DNA from 4 places in the Peribacillus sp. NPDC097284 genome. Region 3 is predicted to be linked to each of the others. Evidence: riboswitches for the same ligand, from Rfam matches in the RefSeq annotation. Region 3 holds a riboswitch; each other region holds the start of a gene.
The links. Region 3 has a riboswitch for S-adenosylmethionine ahead of ACIQXU_RS13455 (methionine ABC transporter ATP-binding protein). Riboswitches for the same ligand answer to the same signal wherever they lie in the genome.
Positions count from the first base shown of each region.

Region 1: another riboswitch for S-adenosylmethionine. It lies ahead of ACIQXU_RS14115 (methionine ABC transporter ATP-binding protein); the one in region 3 lies ahead of ACIQXU_RS13455 (methionine ABC transporter ATP-binding protein).
Region 2: another riboswitch for S-adenosylmethionine. It lies ahead of ACIQXU_RS08735 (bifunctional homocysteine S-methyltransferase/methylenetetrahydrofolate reductase); the one in region 3 lies ahead of ACIQXU_RS13455 (methionine ABC transporter ATP-binding protein).
Region 4: another riboswitch for S-adenosylmethionine. It lies ahead of ACIQXU_RS11175 (sugar ABC transporter substrate-binding protein); the one in region 3 lies ahead of ACIQXU_RS13455 (methionine ABC transporter ATP-binding protein).

Region 1 covers NZ_JBIWCZ010000007.1:66,666-70,881, forward strand. Annotated here, with positions in the region: cobalamin riboswitch at 1-136, opposite strand, end outside; gene ACIQXU_RS14110 (MBL fold metallo-hydrolase) at 232-1,053, opposite strand; SAM riboswitch class I at 1,380-1,489, shown strand; gene ACIQXU_RS14115 (methionine ABC transporter ATP-binding protein) at 1,559-2,575, shown strand; gene ACIQXU_RS14120 (methionine ABC transporter permease) at 2,562-3,230, shown strand; gene ACIQXU_RS14125 (MetQ/NlpA family ABC transporter substrate-binding protein) at 3,280-4,101, shown strand.
Region 2 covers NZ_JBIWCZ010000003.1:138,385-142,600, forward strand. Annotated here, with positions in the region: gene ACIQXU_RS08725 (phosphatase PAP2 family protein) at 1-196, shown strand, start outside; gene ACIQXU_RS08730 (MOSC domain-containing protein) at 682-1,323, shown strand; SAM riboswitch class I at 1,435-1,533, shown strand; gene ACIQXU_RS08735 (bifunctional homocysteine S-methyltransferase/methylenetetrahydrofolate reductase) at 1,640-3,487, shown strand; gene metH (methionine synthase) at 3,480-4,216, shown strand, end outside.
Region 3 covers NZ_JBIWCZ010000006.1:153,183-157,398, reverse strand. Annotated here, with positions in the region: gene ACIQXU_RS13465 (thioredoxin family protein) at 1-66, shown strand, start outside; gene ACIQXU_RS13460 (O-acetylhomoserine aminocarboxypropyltransferase/cysteine synthase family protein) at 406-1,716, shown strand; SAM riboswitch class I at 1,829-1,940, shown strand; gene ACIQXU_RS13455 (methionine ABC transporter ATP-binding protein) at 2,085-3,119, shown strand; gene ACIQXU_RS13450 (methionine ABC transporter permease) at 3,112-3,780, shown strand; gene ACIQXU_RS13445 (MetQ/NlpA family ABC transporter substrate-binding protein) at 3,796-4,216, shown strand, end outside.
Region 4 covers NZ_JBIWCZ010000004.1:257,664-261,879, forward strand. Annotated here, with positions in the region: gene ACIQXU_RS11170 (sugar ABC transporter ATP-binding protein) at 1-758, opposite strand, end outside; gene ACIQXU_RS11175 (sugar ABC transporter substrate-binding protein) at 826-1,941, opposite strand; SAM riboswitch class I at 2,055-2,161, opposite strand; gene ACIQXU_RS11180 (GTP-binding protein) at 2,251-4,216, opposite strand, start outside.

The DNA of each region.
Region 1 (4,216 bases), on a different contig from region 3:
TCTTGCAAAAAAGACAGTGGCATTCCTTCGAATCGCTCTCATTTACAGTTGCGGGACAGCGTCGGATTCTAACCGACTTCCCTTTTAAGCAGATAAGCTACACTTTCTTATCTGCACCCATTTCTAGACGAAATACTATTTTTCAGTTTAACTGTATCAAATTTTCACTAGGATTACAATGAGGCTCCTGCCTTGTTCTTGGGCCCTATCTATCCTCTTTCCTCCTATTCATCATTTCTTCCTGTCCTCTGAATACACCCTACTCTCTTTCAGTATCGATGTAATGATATGCTCCGAATCCCATTCATGACCGGATATCTCGATAAGCGGATACCGATTAGGCAACACGTTTTGCTGAATTTCATGGACTTCCAATCCTTGATCATGCAAACGCAGAATTTCACCGCGCAGATTTTCCAAGTAACTGAGCTTTCTTCCAAACATTTCCTTTCCGTTCGGGACATATCCGGCATGGCAGCAAAAGACCTCTTTAAAATCATACTGAAGCAGTTTCTTGATGGATTCCATGATGACCGGGATAGATTCTTCCCTTAAAACGAGCTTCGTTTTCGGCGTTACAAACAGGTCACCCGAAAACAGCATACCATTACTATGGTTCAGGTAAACCATATGGTCCCTCGAATGCCCTGGCGTAAAGATTGGCTCCCATGTTTGAGTGCGTGAATGGACGATCCCTCCTAATGGTTCTGCCTTGAAGGCATCCCTATCTCCCCAAAAAACTCTACGATAATCGGGATATTCTGCATCCTTTGCACAAATATCGAGGGACATCGGATGAATATAGATGGGAACGTTCCTATGTTCCTGTATCCATGCGGCCCCACCCGTATGGTCCTCATGATAATGCGTCAGCGCAACCATATCGTAATCAGCGGTTTCAAAGAATGGAGTAAGTTCCTTCAACAAGATTTTTGCCCCCGTATCAACTAACATGCCATCGGTTAAGAACACATTCACGCTCATGCCTGATTTGTTTCCTTCCGGTGTCCCTTTTACGCAAACCACATCGTTTATCGTTTTCATTTCCAGCATGACTTTCCACCCCAATCATTTTTTTGGAAAAACTCATCATCCTTTATTTTCTAATTTACTTACAATAAATGTATTATCTCTCCATACTTTTTACAAGTATAATATTTTTTCTAATGATGGGAGTGATCAAAGTCCATATTCTTACGCAGACAGGCCATGTAAGATCCGGGACGTTCCGTGTAACTTAGCAAATGGCCACTATAATCTGGGCAAGTAGATCGTTTGATTCATAATCTTGATAAAATTCAAAAAATAATTGACATTACTGTATTTAACAAATAATATAGATTATATTAAAAAAATAATAAAATACTAAAATAGTAATTAACTTATCAAGAGTGACTGAGGGACCAGGCCCTATGACGTCCGGCAACCGCCCCACATCGGGAATGGTGCCCCTTCCTGCAGAATGAAATACCATTCTGAAAGATAAGACGGGATATAATTTCGCTGCCTCTTTCTGAATGATAGAGGTAGCTTTTTTATGTATAAGGAGGATAGCATCATGATTGAAATTCGTTCAGTTCGAAAGGAATATATCTCGAAGAATACCCGAGTTATCGGAGTGGATAATGTATCTTTAACCATTCAAACGGGAGAGGTTTATGGGATTGTCGGGTATAGCGGCGCGGGAAAGAGTTCATTGATTCGCTGTCTGAATCTTCTTGAGCGTCCGACCAATGGTAGCATCATCATCGATGGCGTCGACTTAACAACCTTATCAAGCCAGGAGCTTCGCAAACAACGCCAGAAAATCGGCATGATATTTCAGCATTTTTCCCTAGTCAGTTCCAAAACGGTTTTTGACAATATCTCCTTCGCCTTGAAAGCCGCCCATCAACCAAAGGAGGTCATTACTAACCGCGTTCTGGAACTTTTGGATATCGTTGGCCTTCGGGATAAAAAAGATGTTTATCCGGCTCAACTCAGTGGCGGACAAAAACAGCGGGTAGGCATTGCACGGGCCTTAGCGAATGACCCTACCGTCCTATTATGTGATGAAGCGACATCAGCCCTTGATCCAACCACTACGAAGTCGATCTTACAGTTGTTGAAAAAGATCAATAAAGAACTGGGCATCACCATCGTGTTGATCACCCATGAAATGGAAGTGGTCAAGGAACTGTGCCATCGTGTCTCCGTCATGCAAGATGGACGAATTATTGAAGATGGCCCTGTTTATGAAATATTTTCACAACCCAAACAAGAACTGACTAAGCAGTTCATCAGTAGCGTGTTGGATTTTGAACTTCCTCCCCACCTTATTAGGGAAAACAAAGGAACGATTATCAAAATACAATTTGAAGGGCAAACCGCTGGTGAATCGATTCTCTCGGATACTCTACAAAACTATTCTGTCAGAGGGAATATCCTGCACGGGAAAATTGAATATATCCAGGATCTTCCTCTAGGAATCTTGATCATCGAATTGATTGGTGAGCTTGAAGAAGTGCAAGTAGCCCTTGAATACATAAGAAGCCGGACCCAATCTGTGGAGGTGTTAAAGCATGTCACTGCTTGATTCCATCATCAATATTTTGCCTGACCTTAATAAAGCCTTTCTGGAAACGATTTATATGGTCGGAATTTCCCTTGCGGTTGCCCTCCTGATTGGACTGCCTCTAGGAGTGTTGCTGTTTACGACGACCAGGAATTTGTTCTTTGAAAATATCACGTTGAATCGATCCCTCGGTTTCGTGGTTAATCTAGTCCGCTCGATTCCGTTTATCATTCTTTTAGTCGCTTTGCTTCCTTTAACCGAATTCCTTACCGGGTCAACAATTGGACCGCTAGCGGCTTCCGTTTCCCTATCAGTCTCCGCCATTCCTTTTTTCGCTAGGATCGTAGAATCTGCATTGAGGGAAATAGATAAGGGAGTGATCGAAGCCGCCATTGCAGTGGGCGCTTCCCCATGGATGATCATCAAGGATGTGCTTCTTCCTGAAGCAAGGCCTGGAATCATCCAAGGCGTGACATTAACGACGATATCACTCATCGGCTTCTCGGCTATGGCAGGAACAATCGGCGGAGGAGGAATCGGTGACCTCGCGATTCGTTTCGGCTATTACCGTTATGACAACACGATCATGATCACAACGGTGGTCGTTCTGATCTGTCTTGTCCAAATCATCCAAATGATAGGCGATAAGGCCTCTCACTATGTAAACAAACGATAAGATTCATAATGTTAACGATGACACTACATTAAACAAGGAGGAATTTTTCATGAAAAAAATCACTTCATTATTATCTATATGTGCATTAGCCCTTGGGTTGTCAGCTTGCGGAAATGACGATGCGACAACTAAAACGGAGGACAAAAAAGAATTAAAAATTGGGGCAACGACTGGCCCTTATGCCGACATGGTCATAGAGGCCATACAACCCGGACTTGAAGACCTTGGCTACAAAGTGGACATCGTCGAATTCAGTGATTATATCCAGCCGAATAAATCACTTGGTAATGGTTCGATCGATGCCAACCTCTTTCAGCATAAAGTGTATATGGATAATTTTTCAAAGGAACATGACTTAGAGCTCTCTGACCTTATTATTGTTCCAACGGCACCGATGGGCATTTACTCCACGGAATACAAATCATTGGCCGATATTAAAAATGGTGCGACCATCGCCGTTCCCAATGACCCAGTCAACCTCTCCCGTGCACTTAAAGTTTTATTGGATGAGGGCCTGATTGAAGTGGATCCGGATGTTGACCCATTAAGAATATCTGAGAAAGATGTAACAAAGAATCCGAAGAACATTCAATTCGAACCACTGGAATCGGCACAATTACCTCGTGCAACGGACAGTGTTGACCTATCGGCCGTTCCTGGTAATTTTGCGATTGCCGCCAAAATGGACCTTCAAGATGCTCTTGCATTAGAAAACATGCCAGATACGTATCGCAATGTCGTGGCTGTAAACACTAAGGATAAAGACGCCCAATTTGCAAAAGATATCAAATCAGTTGTAGAAAGTGCCGAATTCGAAAAGGTGATTGATGACAAGTTCCAAGGCTTCGGTAAACCCGATTGGATGAAATAAGGAAACAGCAAGTATGGGTCTGCTCCTGTCTGGGGCAGGCCTTTACTGATTAACAATACCTATGAACGCAGTCATTGTTTTCTTTTCCGCTTTGCCCTTTTTGGATATAATGGAA
Region 2 (4,216 bases), on a different contig from region 3:
AAGTAAATATATGAACGGCATTATATGGTTTTTGGCTTTTTTGGCTTCATTGGTCATTGGATGGAGCCGCATTTATCTAGGGGTGCATTACCCGAGCGATGTTGTGGCAGGTTTTGTTGCCGGAGCTGCTTGGCTAACGATATCGGCATGGCTGTTACGATACCTGGAATATAAGGGGCGAAAAAATAGAAGCTAAGGGGAAAATGAAGGCATAAGAAAATCACCAAAATTATCAAAAAAGTGGTGTACTGTGAGGAAAGTAATGATCGCACCTATAAATTTTCATTAAAAGAAGGTCGCCTGTTCAATTTGGTAGTTACTTGTTAGGTATAAATAATTAGTAAGGATCTACAGTTTTCCACCCTTTTTAAAAGGAGACAAAAAAATTCGCCCCCTAAAGAGCGACAATGAGGAAATTAATCGTGAATCAACATATAGGCGACGGATTGTCTTTTTCGACTATATATTGTGTTCATATTCTATCATAATTAATTTGGAAATAGCAACTAAATTACTAAAACAAAGGGATTATTTTTATATCATTCTCTTTTCACATCATATTTTATACCTAGTAAAGAGGTTATTGCTTTTTTTTGGTATAATCAAATAATTGAATAGATTGAATATAAAGAATGTTTCTTTATTGCAATCTGGAAATTTAAAAGAAATGGAAGATGTCCAATGGAAAATCGTAAAATCATGTCTCTTCAAATTGGGATGCCAAAAGAGGAGGAGCTTTCGGGGGTAAAGATCAAAACGGCAATGGATAAGAAGGCCATCGACTATATCACCGTAACAAAATCAGGGATTGATAGGGATGGAGTGGGTAACAGAAAGTTCCATGGAGGGCCTGACCGTGCTCTATGTTTTTATCCCTTTGAGCATTATGATTTATGGAATCGAACATTCAATAAGCAGCTTTCCATCCCTGCATTTGGGGAGAATTTGACGATTGCTGGAATGACTGAACGTCAAACGTTTATAGGCGATATCTATCGCATTGGCGGGACCGTTATTCAGATTACACAGGGGCGTATTCCTTGCTCGACCATCTCCCACTTTAACAAAGAGCCAGAGTTTTTGAAATTGGTGATGGACACTAATCTAACTGGCTATTTTGCTAGGGTTATACAAGAAGGGGTAATTGGCCAACAAGATGATATCGTGTTATTGGATCGGCTTCAAGATAAGGTTACGGTACTTTATGCAACGGATGTCATCCTTCATAAGCGTGATGGGGAGGAGGGGGCAATGTCCTTGCTTTCCATTGAATCCTTGTCGGAAGAATGGGGAGCCTTGCTTTCTAAAAGGATGTATCGTTAAAAAGTCTGAAGAAAATGAAAAAATGATAAATATACTCTTGAAATTATCAGATGATTCATGTAAATTAAATATAAATAAATTTTGAAATGTTTAGAAAATTAAACTTAATAAATCTTATCGAGAGAGGTGAAGGGACTGGCCCGATGAAACCTCAGCAACCAGCCTAGGCAAAGGTGCTAAATCCAGCAAGCAGAGCTTGATAGATGAGGAGAATGTTTCGAAAAAAGCCTTCTTCTTTGAGAAGGTTTTTTTTCTTTACTCTCACACTCATAGAAACCGACAAAAACCATAGTGTTTTTAAGAGAGGGTGTACTAATTGGATTTTCGTAGTGAATTGAAGGAAAGAATGCTAGTTGGAGACGGCGCGATGGGTACGTTGTTGTACTCCTATGGAATCGATCAATGTTATGAGGAAATAAATTGCACCAATCCTGATAAAATTGAGTCTATACATAGGGCCTATTTAGAAGCGGGTGCAGATATTCTGCAAACCAATACATATGGTGCCAATTTCAATAAATTGAAACGGTATGGGCTGGAGGAAGAAGTCAGTCGGATCAATCGCCAAGGAGTCAGCCTTGCTAAACAAGTAGCGAAAGGGAAGGCTTATGTTTTTGGTACAATTGGGGCCCAGCGTAGTATACGTAAATCGGATTTAAGTATAGAAGAAATAAAACGGGGTTTTCGAGAACAATTATACAGTTTGCTCCTGGAAGATCCCGATGGAATTCTTCTTGAAACATTCTATGATTTTGAAGAGCTTGAAACGGTGCTTCAAATTGCTAAAAAGGAAACGGACCTGCCGATTATTGCAAATGTATCGATGCATGAACTTGGAAATCTTCAAAATGGATTTCATTTGAATGAAGCTTTTCAAAAGCTAGAGTACCTAGGTGCAGATGTCGTTGGGGTGAATTGCCGTCTGGGCCCCCATCATATGATAAGGGCACTGGAAGAAGTGAAATTGCCTATGCAGGCGTCGATTGCCATCTATCCTAATGCAAGTCTTCCAGATTATGTGGATGGGAGACTGGTCTATAAAGCGGAACCAGAATATTTCGGTTCAAGTGCACTCGAATTACGAAAACAAGGAGCAACCATTATAGGGGGTTGCTGTGGTACGACACCACTACATATACAAGCTGTGAACGAAATGATTGGCACTTTAGCGCCAGTCAAGGAAAAAATTACGAAAGCTCGACATATAGAAATTATTGAAGTGAATAACCAAAAACAAGAATTAGCTCTTCATGAAAAGGCAAAAACGGATAGAACGATCCTAGTTGAGCTTGATCCACCGAAAAAGTTAGGAATCGAAACGTTTATGGCAGGAGCTGAAGCCTTGAAAAAAGCTGGGGTGGATTCCATTACTTTAGCTGATAATTCACTTGCTTCACCAAGGATATCGAATTCGACCTTAGCCAATTTATTAAAGGCTGAATTAGGGGTGAATCCGATGGTCCATATTACGTGCAGGGACCGAAATCTTATTGGGTTACAATCCCATTTAATGGGATTGCATACGGTCGGGCTGGATGAAGTTTTAGTTATCACTGGGGATCCTTCTAAGATTGGTGATTTCCCGGGGGCAACGTCTGTCTATGATTTATCTTCATTCGATTTGATAAGTCTGGTTAAGCAATTCAATGAGGGCTACTCCTATTCCGGACAAAGTCTAGGGAAACGGGCTAATTTCAAGATTTCCGCAGCTTTTAATCCAAATGTGAAATATCTCGATAAGGCTGTTCAGAGAATGGAAAAGAAAATCGCTTGCGGTGCTCATTCGTTTTTGACACAGCCAGTTTATTCAGTAGAACAAATAGAAGAAGTCTATCAGGCGACAAAACATTTGGAAACACCGATTTTCATGGGGATAATGCCCCTTACCAGTACGAGGAATGCCGAATTCATCCATAATGAAATACCGGGGATTAAATTACCTGACAGTGTACGGAAAGCAATGGCCTCAGCGGGAGCTGATCCAGTAAAATCAAGGATTGAAGCTATAAATATAGCAAGGGAATTGGTAGACGCAGCCCAAGAGAGGTTCAAGGGAATTTACTTAATAACGCCTTTCTTACGCTATGAAATGACAGCGGAACTTACTACATATATTAAGGATCATGATCGTAAACAAACATCTGAGGTGGCAGGACATGAGTAAAAGAGAAATTAACGTGCAATTACAATCAAAGATTCTTCTTCTTGATGGAGCAATGGGCACCATGATTCAAGCTGAAGATTTAACGGCCGAGGATTTCGGTGGAGAACAATACGAAGGGTGTAATGAGTATTTATCGTTAACCCGTCCTGAAATCATTCAAACTATCCATGAAAAATATTTAGCGGCAGGTGCCGATATTATAGAGACTAATACCTTTGGTGCCACAAGCTTAGTGCTGGAAGAATATCAATTAAGCACGCTTGCATATGAACTTAATAAAGTATCGGCAGAGCTTGCCGTAAAAGCATGTGAAAAATATTCAAGTGATAATTGGCCCAGGTATGTAGCGGGTTCCATGGGACCAACGACAAAAACTTTATCTGTTACAGGTGGAACGACTTTCGATATATTGACCGATTCATATGAGGAACAGGCACTTGGCCTTATAGACGGTGGGGTAGACTTATTACTCGTGGAAACCTGTCAAGATATGCTCAATGTAAAGGCGGCCTTTTCTGGAATTAGATCGGCCATCGCTAAAACTGGCAAGGAAGTACCGATAATGATTTCAGGAACAATCGAGCCGATGGGAACGACGTTAGCCGGTCAGTCCATAGAGGCATTTTATTTATCGGTAGAGCATATGAACCCTCTGGCTGTCGGTTTGAACTGTGCGACAGGCCCAGAGTTTATGATTGACCATATCCGTACTCTAGCAGATCTATCCGA
Region 3 (4,216 bases):
ACAAAAAAAATATATGCCTTTCAGTCTGTTCCTTATTTGTATGGATTGCTGAAAGAGATAAGCTAAAAGCCAATCCTACATGGATTGGTTTTTTTGTTGAAGTCATGGGGGGGAAATAGCATTCGTATTAATGATTGAATATTCTAATAACTAATTGACTACCTGCTACTAAAGTGCTATATTTTGTATGAAGTACATACGTTATAGACGCATCATACACGAGGATGGAATGTCTGCCATTTACAAAACGCGCTTATCCAGGCGACATCGTTCAATAGGGAAATTTCTATGGACGGTGGCGGGAAGTTCCGACTTCTTCATATTATAAGGTTCCTTGCATATAACAAGAGAAGAGGCAATATCGCTTTAATCCCTACTAAAACAATGGAAGAAGGGGAGAATATAATGACAGAAAAAAATTACCGCTTTGAGACGTTGAGTGTGCATGGCGGTTTAAAAGTCGACGAAACGGGTGCCCGCGCCGTGCCCATTTATCAAAGTAATGCTTATTTGTTCAAAGATACAGATCATGCAGCGAATCTGTTTGGATTAAAAGAGAATGGCTATATCTATACGAGGCTTCACAATCCCACTGTCAGTGTCTTTGAAGAAAGAATGGCCCTGTTAGAAGGGGGAATCGGTGGATTGGCAGTTGCAAGCGGCATGGCCGCTATATCCCTTTCCATCCTTAATATCGCTGGTATGGGGGATGAAATCGTTTCTGCTTCAACACTGTACGGCGGGACCTATAATTTATTTGAAAATACACTCCCTAAATACGGAATCAAAGTGAAATTCGTCTCACCTGATGATCCGGAAAATTTCAAACGGGCAATCACTCCACGAACGAAGGCTATATTTGCCGAAACAATCGGCAACCCAAGCTTAAGGGTTCTTGATATCGAAGCAGTGGCGGAAATAGCCCACGAAGCAGGGATACCTCTTATCATCGATAACACTTTCGCAACGCCGTATCTGTGCCGACCAATAGACTTTGGGGCGGATATTGTCATCCATTCAGCTACAAAGTGGCTATTGGGTAATGGTACGACATTAGGGGGAGTCATCATCGACGGTGGTAAATTCGATTGGAATTCGCCTAATTATCCAGGCTTTACGGAACCTGACCCTAGTTACGATGGACTTGTCTATTACGAAGCGGTAGGGCCTGCTGCCTTTATTACGAAAGCGCGTGTGCAATTGCTTCGGGATTTGGGACCGACGTTAAGTGCTCAAAGTGCATTCCAGTTCACGCTTGGCTTGGAAACGCTCCATGTCAGGATGAAGGAACACCTGTTGAATACGAGGACAGTCATTCAATACTTGGAGAACCATCCGGCAGTCTCATGGGTTTCTTATCCGGGTAACGATGATCATCCCGATAAAGCCCTTGCAGATAAATACTTGCCTAAGGGAGCCGGATCTGTGGTGACGTTTGGAATTAAGGGGGGACGTGAAGCAGGTTCCACACTCATCAATTCGGTTGAGTTATGGTCGCATGTCGCCAATGTCGGGGATGCTAAAAGCCTAATCATCCACCCAGCAAGTACAACTCACCAGCAATTGAATGATGCAGGACTGGTCAAGGCCGGTGTCAGTGCCGACCAGGTTCGCCTTTCAATCGGTATTGAAAATGTAGACGATTTACTTGAAGATCTAGAGCAAGCGATTGAAAAAGCGACGAATATCGTGTCAGTGAATTCTCAAAGAGTTTAATGGAGAAACAGGTACACCCTAGGATTTTACATTGCACTCCTTTTTTATCTGTGTTAAAATTTCAGACATAGTAAAGTGAATGTTAAGACAAAAAAGAATAGTCCATATATAGCTCTTATCAAGAGAGGTGGAGGGATGTGCCCGTTGAAACCCGGCAACCGACAAGGATTTTCCTTGGAAAGGTGCCAATTCACACAAAGCGTAGAGGCTTTGGGAGATGAGAGGAAGGCCTGCTTTTCCCTGCCTTTCTGCTCATGCAGAAGGGCTTTTTCTATTTTCTTTGAATCATAGAGGATAGATTCATCAGGAGGCCATAAAAATAAATCGACTAAATTCATAGGCTTAATTGGATAAAGAGGTGAGCATACATGATTACATTGTCAAACGTCAGTAAACTTTTTCGAACAGGAAAAGGAAATAGCGAAACGATTCATGCCGTGAATAGTGTGAATTTAGAAATAAATAAAGGTGAGATTTTCGGAGTCATCGGATACAGTGGGGCTGGCAAGAGTACGCTTATACGTATGCTGAATGGGTTGGAACGGCCTACTGAGGGCTCCGTGAACGTTGCGGGAAATGAAGTTTCAACAATTAAAGGGTCTAAGCTTCGTAAAGCCCGTCAAGAGATTAGCATGATTTTTCAGCATTTTAATCTCTTATGGTCAAGGACCGTTCAAGAAAATATATCCTTTCCTTTGGAAATTGCGGGCATCTCCAAGCAAGAACGCATCAAGCGCGTCAATGAACTCATTAAGTTAGTTGGATTGGAAGGAAGAGAAAAAGCGTATCCATCGCAGCTAAGTGGTGGACAGAAGCAAAGGGTGGGAATAGCGAGGGCTCTTGCAAATAACCCGAAAGTGCTTTTGTGTGATGAGGCCACGTCCGCTCTAGATCCCCAGACAACCGATTCCATCCTGGAATTGCTTGTGGATATAAATCAACGCCTTGGTTTAACCATTGTCTTGATTACACATGAGATGCATGTCATTCGGAAGATTTGCAATCGAGTGGCTGTGATGGAAAGTGGACGGGTAGTCGAACAGGGAGCTGTCCTGGAAGTATTCAGAAACCCTAAAGAACAGATGACTAAGCGTTTTGTTCAGCAGGTGACGGAACCAGAAGAGACAAAAGAAACGATGGAGCATTTGTTTGAACGGTATCCAGCAGGAAAAGTGATTCAACTGACATTCGTGGGGGATCATGCAGAAAGCCCGTTGATCACAAAATTGGTACGTAATTTTGAGTTGGATGTGAACATTGTCCAGGGGAAGATATCACAAACGAGAAGCGGCTCATATGGAACATTGTTCATCCACCTTGATGGCAGTGAAGATGAAATGCTCCGCGCAATCGAATTCATAAAAGCACAGCAGGTAGGCGTGGAGGTGATTACTCATGCTTGAAGAATTATTGCCGAATGTAGATTGGGAAGACATCATAGAAGCGACGAAAGAAACGCTGTATATGACAAGTATTTCAGTTGTAGCGACCTTTTTTATAGGGATACTATTGGGGTTGCTTCTGTTTTTAACAGGCAAGGGGAATATGTGGGAGAATCGGGGCGTTAACGGTGTGTTAAGTGCTTTCGTTAATATTTTCCGTTCGATTCCATTCCTTATCTTGATTGTATTATTAATTCCGTTCACCAAATTACTTGTCGGTAGCATGATTGGTGAGAATGCGGCATTACCAGCACTCATTATCGGTGCAGCACCGTTTTATGCGCGGATGGTCGAAATCGGCCTTCGTGAGATTGATAAAGGCGTGATTGAAGCGGCTAAATCAATGGGAGCCAAAACCAGCACCATCATTTATAAGGTCCTCCTTCCAGAATCGATGCCGGCCCTTATATCAGGCATCACGGTAACATCGATTGCATTGGTTGGATACACGGCAATGGCAGGTGTCATCGGGGCTGGTGGATTGGGTAACTTAGCCTATCTGGACGGTTATCAACGGAATCACAACGACGTTACCCTGGTAGCGACGATTGTCATATTAATTATTGTCTTCATCATACAGATTATCGGTGATGTGATTACTTCTAAATTGGATAAAAGATAAGGGGAGATGAAAAGGATGAAAAAGTTTTTAGGGTTTGCATTCGTTCTAGTTTTATCAATTGCATTGGCGGCTTGCGGAACGGATAAAGAGAAAGATACAGGTAGTGGCGATAATACGAAGAAGTTAGTGGTGGGTGCATCGAATGTACCACATGCAGAGATTCTTGAAAAAGCGATTCCTCTTCTTAAAGAAAAAGGCATTGAATTGGAAGTGGAAACATTCCAAGACTATATCTTGCCAAACAAGGCTTTGAACAATAAAGAACTGGACGCGAACTACTTCCAGCACATTCCTTATTTAGAATCTCAAATTAAGGAAAATGGATATGATTTTGTTAATGCAGGCGGCATCCATATTGAACCAATTGCTTTGTATTCACAAAAATATAAAAGCATTGATAAGCTTCCAGAAGGAGCAACAATCATTTTAAGCAGCT
Region 4 (4,216 bases), on a different contig from region 3:
ACGACGGGAAACTGTTCTTCCATTGACTTTCCAAGCATCTGCTCAATCACTTCGTTTTGTGTGATATCACTGATTCTACTGCGCCTCACACTCTTCCCATTTCTCATGATTGTAATGTCCTCACACACTTCAAATATCTCGGGTAGACGATGAGAAATGAAAATAATGCCTACACCACGTTGCTTCAGCTCATTCACAATCCGGAATAGTTCCGTTGTTTCCGTATGGCTTAACGGAGCAGTCGGCTCATCGAGAATCAAGAATTTACATGCGGTTGAAACGGCCCTAGCTATCAAGACCATCTGCTTTTCGGCCAACGTAAGGTCCCTTACCAGTTTTTTCGAAGACACATGGATGTTCATTTCTTCCAAGATTTCCGTCGCTTTTCTATGTAATTCCTTCCACTTGATGATTTGTTTTCTCCCCATGTTCTGTACGGATTCATTCAGCATCACGTTCTCCGCAACCGTTAAATAAGGAATGAGGGCCGTATCCACTTCCTGATACACAATTTGAATGCCAGCTTCCTGTGCCGACTTTGGCGACCGGATATCCTGTACCTGGCCATTTAGAAAAATGTCGCCGGTATAATGGACATGAGCTCCTGATAAGACTTTCATTAGCGTCGATTTCCCTGCTCCATTTGCGCCGACCAATGCATGTGCTGTTCCCGACTGTACTGAAAAATCAACTTCACTAAGCGCTTTTACACCTGGAAACTCAATCGATATTTGTTTCATTTCTAGTTGAATGCCCATGTCCAATCCCTCCCATTAAACAGACACTCTCTTCAACTTGAAAGAGAGTGTCTACTGATTCTGATCGTTACTTCTTATAATGTTCTTTCAATACTTTCATCCAGTCTTCTTCAAATTCCGTTGATACTCCCCAGCCTTGAACAATGCCGGATAGATTGGTCATATTGACAGCGTCCTTCGATGATTGAAGCTGTTTTTGAGATATCAATGATGCTTCTAAATCATAGGTTTGCGGCGTTTCTTCCCCCGCTAGTTTTTTCGCTAGCAGTCTCATATTCACTGCACCAATCAACTTCGGATCAACCGCTGCGGTATACGACCATGAGCTTCCTTTTGTTTGAATCTCCTGAAGGTCGGCATTGGACACGTCAATACCATAGATTTTCACTTCATCGCGCCCCGCTTCTTTTATCGCACGAGCTGCTCCGATAGCGAATGCATCCCATGTTGCGAAAATTGCGTCTAGTTTACCTTTTGGATACTTGTTTAACATCGCCGATACCGCGTTTTGCGTCTGGACAGAAGTATCTGAAGATGCCACTCCGAATCTTTCAATTTCATGAATGCCAGGATTTTCTTTCAGCTTTTCTTGATACACGGCATTTCTTCTCACCATAGGAGGGAAACCATCTACCCAAAGGTATGCAATGTTCGCTTCGCCTTTTTGCTCTTCAATCAATTTGTCAAAAGCAAGAGTTGCCAATGCTTCGTCATCTTGTGAGGTTACTGTTACCCCATCAATTTTCGTTAAATCGCCGATGGAATCGAATGTGACTACGCTTTTCCCTGCATCAACCAACTTTTGTACGTCATTCACTGTCGCTGCATCATCACCATGGGAAATGATATAGCCATCATAGTCTTCCTCCAGAGCCTGAGCGATGGCATCATGGAATTTAGCCGTATCGCCATTGGCCGTAAAAGTATCTACTTGGAAGCCAAGTGCTTCTCCTTCTTCTTGCGCCCCTGCTAAGTATTGGGCCGTGTGATCATCGCCGCCAATTTTACGAATGACTTTAATTTTAGCTCCCTCGCCTTTCGCAAATCGTTCTGGAACATTTTCAAAAGATACCTTTTCCTCTTTTTTCGCTTCCCCTGTACTTTGTCCCGAAGAACACCCCGTCAAAAGCAACGCCGAAGCGATGACGGAAACGAAAGCTCCTTTTAAAATTGATTTTCCCATTTTAATTCCCCCTATTTTTTACATTATTCTTATCTGTTAGCTCGGCATAAACACAAAATAAAAACCTCTCTAAAATAGAGAGGTTTAATCAGCTGGTTTGCAGACTTATCCCTCTCTTATCTGTCAAAACATTTCTGTTTTGCAGGATTTAGCACCAATTCCTAATTGGAACGGTTGCTGGGCATCGTAGGGCCAGTCCCTCCGCCACTCTTGATAAGAGAATATAATGTGTTACGTTTCGTTATGGTAAGTACCACTTTATAGGGATATAGTCATTAAGTCAATAGTTTTTAGAATATTTTAAATGTTTTATTTTCCTTGCAGTTTCGCCAGGCGTCTTTTCTCGATTTTTTCAAGGCGTTCGAATTGGCGCAGTTTCACTTCGAACAGGGTAATCGGATCACGGTAGACTTCAGGATTTTGTCTCATATGTTCCAATGTAGCCTGCTGTTCTTTGATTTCGGCTTTCGTCTGTTCGATATTTTTTTCAAGGATGGCAAATGGATTGCGGTAGAACAGGGATATGTCACGTTCCAAGGATTTTTCGAACAATCCAAACTGAGTAAGGAATCGGTCACTGATCATATCGGCAACATCCTGGAAGTCTTCATTTTCCAAGAACTTCTTATATCGATTGTACATATTCGCTTTATTTTGCGGAATGGCACCAAATAGCTTCCCGGCTCCCTTAAGAATCAACTGAGATGGGGTCCTTCTTAGTAATATGTTTACATTTTCTATCCGGATGCTGCTTGTCATCCGGTCCGCATCACGGCGCCAGTCATCCAAGACCCGGAAGTCCCCGGCCAGTACAATACGTTCTTCTTTGTATAGCTCATTGAAGCCTGCGCTCATCTCATCCATGAACTGTTGGCTTTGCGTGAATTCTAACTCAGATGTAGCAATCCAGTCTTGAAGCGAGCGGAAATACTGCGGCATGATTTTATCGGATATAAATGCCTGGATCCGATCGTTCATTTCCTGATTCAACTGTATATGCACTTGGCTAAAGTCACTATTCTCAGATAATGTTTTAGAGCAATCACGCAGTAATTCAGGAATTCGTGTGGAAAGCTGTTTTTTCACTTCTTCTTTTAATAAGCGATAAGATCTTGTAATGTTTTCGGTTTTTTCTTTTTCCAAATCAGTCAACTGATTCGTAGCGCCATTCAACTTCACTTCCATCTGTTCATTCCAAGAAATCGAATGCTCGCATTTCCGTTCATTCGCTGCCCGTTTTTCTAATAGATAGGATAAAGTTTTACGCGTGAAGGCAAGGAGCTTCTCCGCCCTCATTTCCTTCCAATTGCTATCTTGATAGTTTGCGTGAAGGAAGACGGCTAGATCCTGCAGTTGCTGTTTGCTGTCATAAAGCTTGGAGAAAGCAAATACCTTCGCGTTCGGGAAATAAGCATTCACCTTATCCCATGTTTCATCTTCCATCCTGACTGCCACTTGATCACTATAGATGGTATCCATTTTATTCAGCAAGAAATGAATAGGAAGTTTAGGGGCCATTTGTTGCATTTCCAATAGCAAATCACGTTCACTGCCCGTGAAAGGTGCCCGTGCATCCAGAACGAACATCACTCCATCGCTCTCCAGTAAGTAATTTTGGAAGTCAGGGTCTACGCTTTTCTCTCCATTAAATCCTGGAGTATCCAGTAGACGCAGGCGATTATTTCTCAAATAATCACTGATGAGTGTCACATCGACAATCGTTCCGCGTTGACGACGCGTTTCATCCAACTCCGTTAACTCTTCGACCATTTTACGATCTGTATCGGTAATTTCATAGATTTCCAGGTCATCGCCATCTTTAACGCTCACAAGAGATGAATGGTCTTCCGCTGCAATGCTTTCACCCGCTATCGATTGAATGAAGGATGTCTTGCCATTTCCTGCACTTCCAACAAGAAGCAGATTGAAATTGCTCATATCCTTAATTCCCTCAACCATCCATTTCAGCTTATTGCCGACTGATAGATCATTGCTCTCTGCCCATTGAATGATGGAGTGAATCAGTTTTTCGCCTGCTTCGAGACCGCCTCCCAATCTAGGGGATTTCGCTAACAGACTTTCTGCATCTTGAACAACAAGTGCGCTCACTGTATCTGGGAAAATCTCATTCCAGGAAAGGACAGAGGCCGCTGCAAATAACGAAATCTCCCCTTCCGCGATTTTCAACCAATTTTCCAACAGTCTTGGTACGACAGGACTTAACTCTTTGACTAAATGCGTACCTTCTAGTAATCCTGCATAGGCATCGCGATAA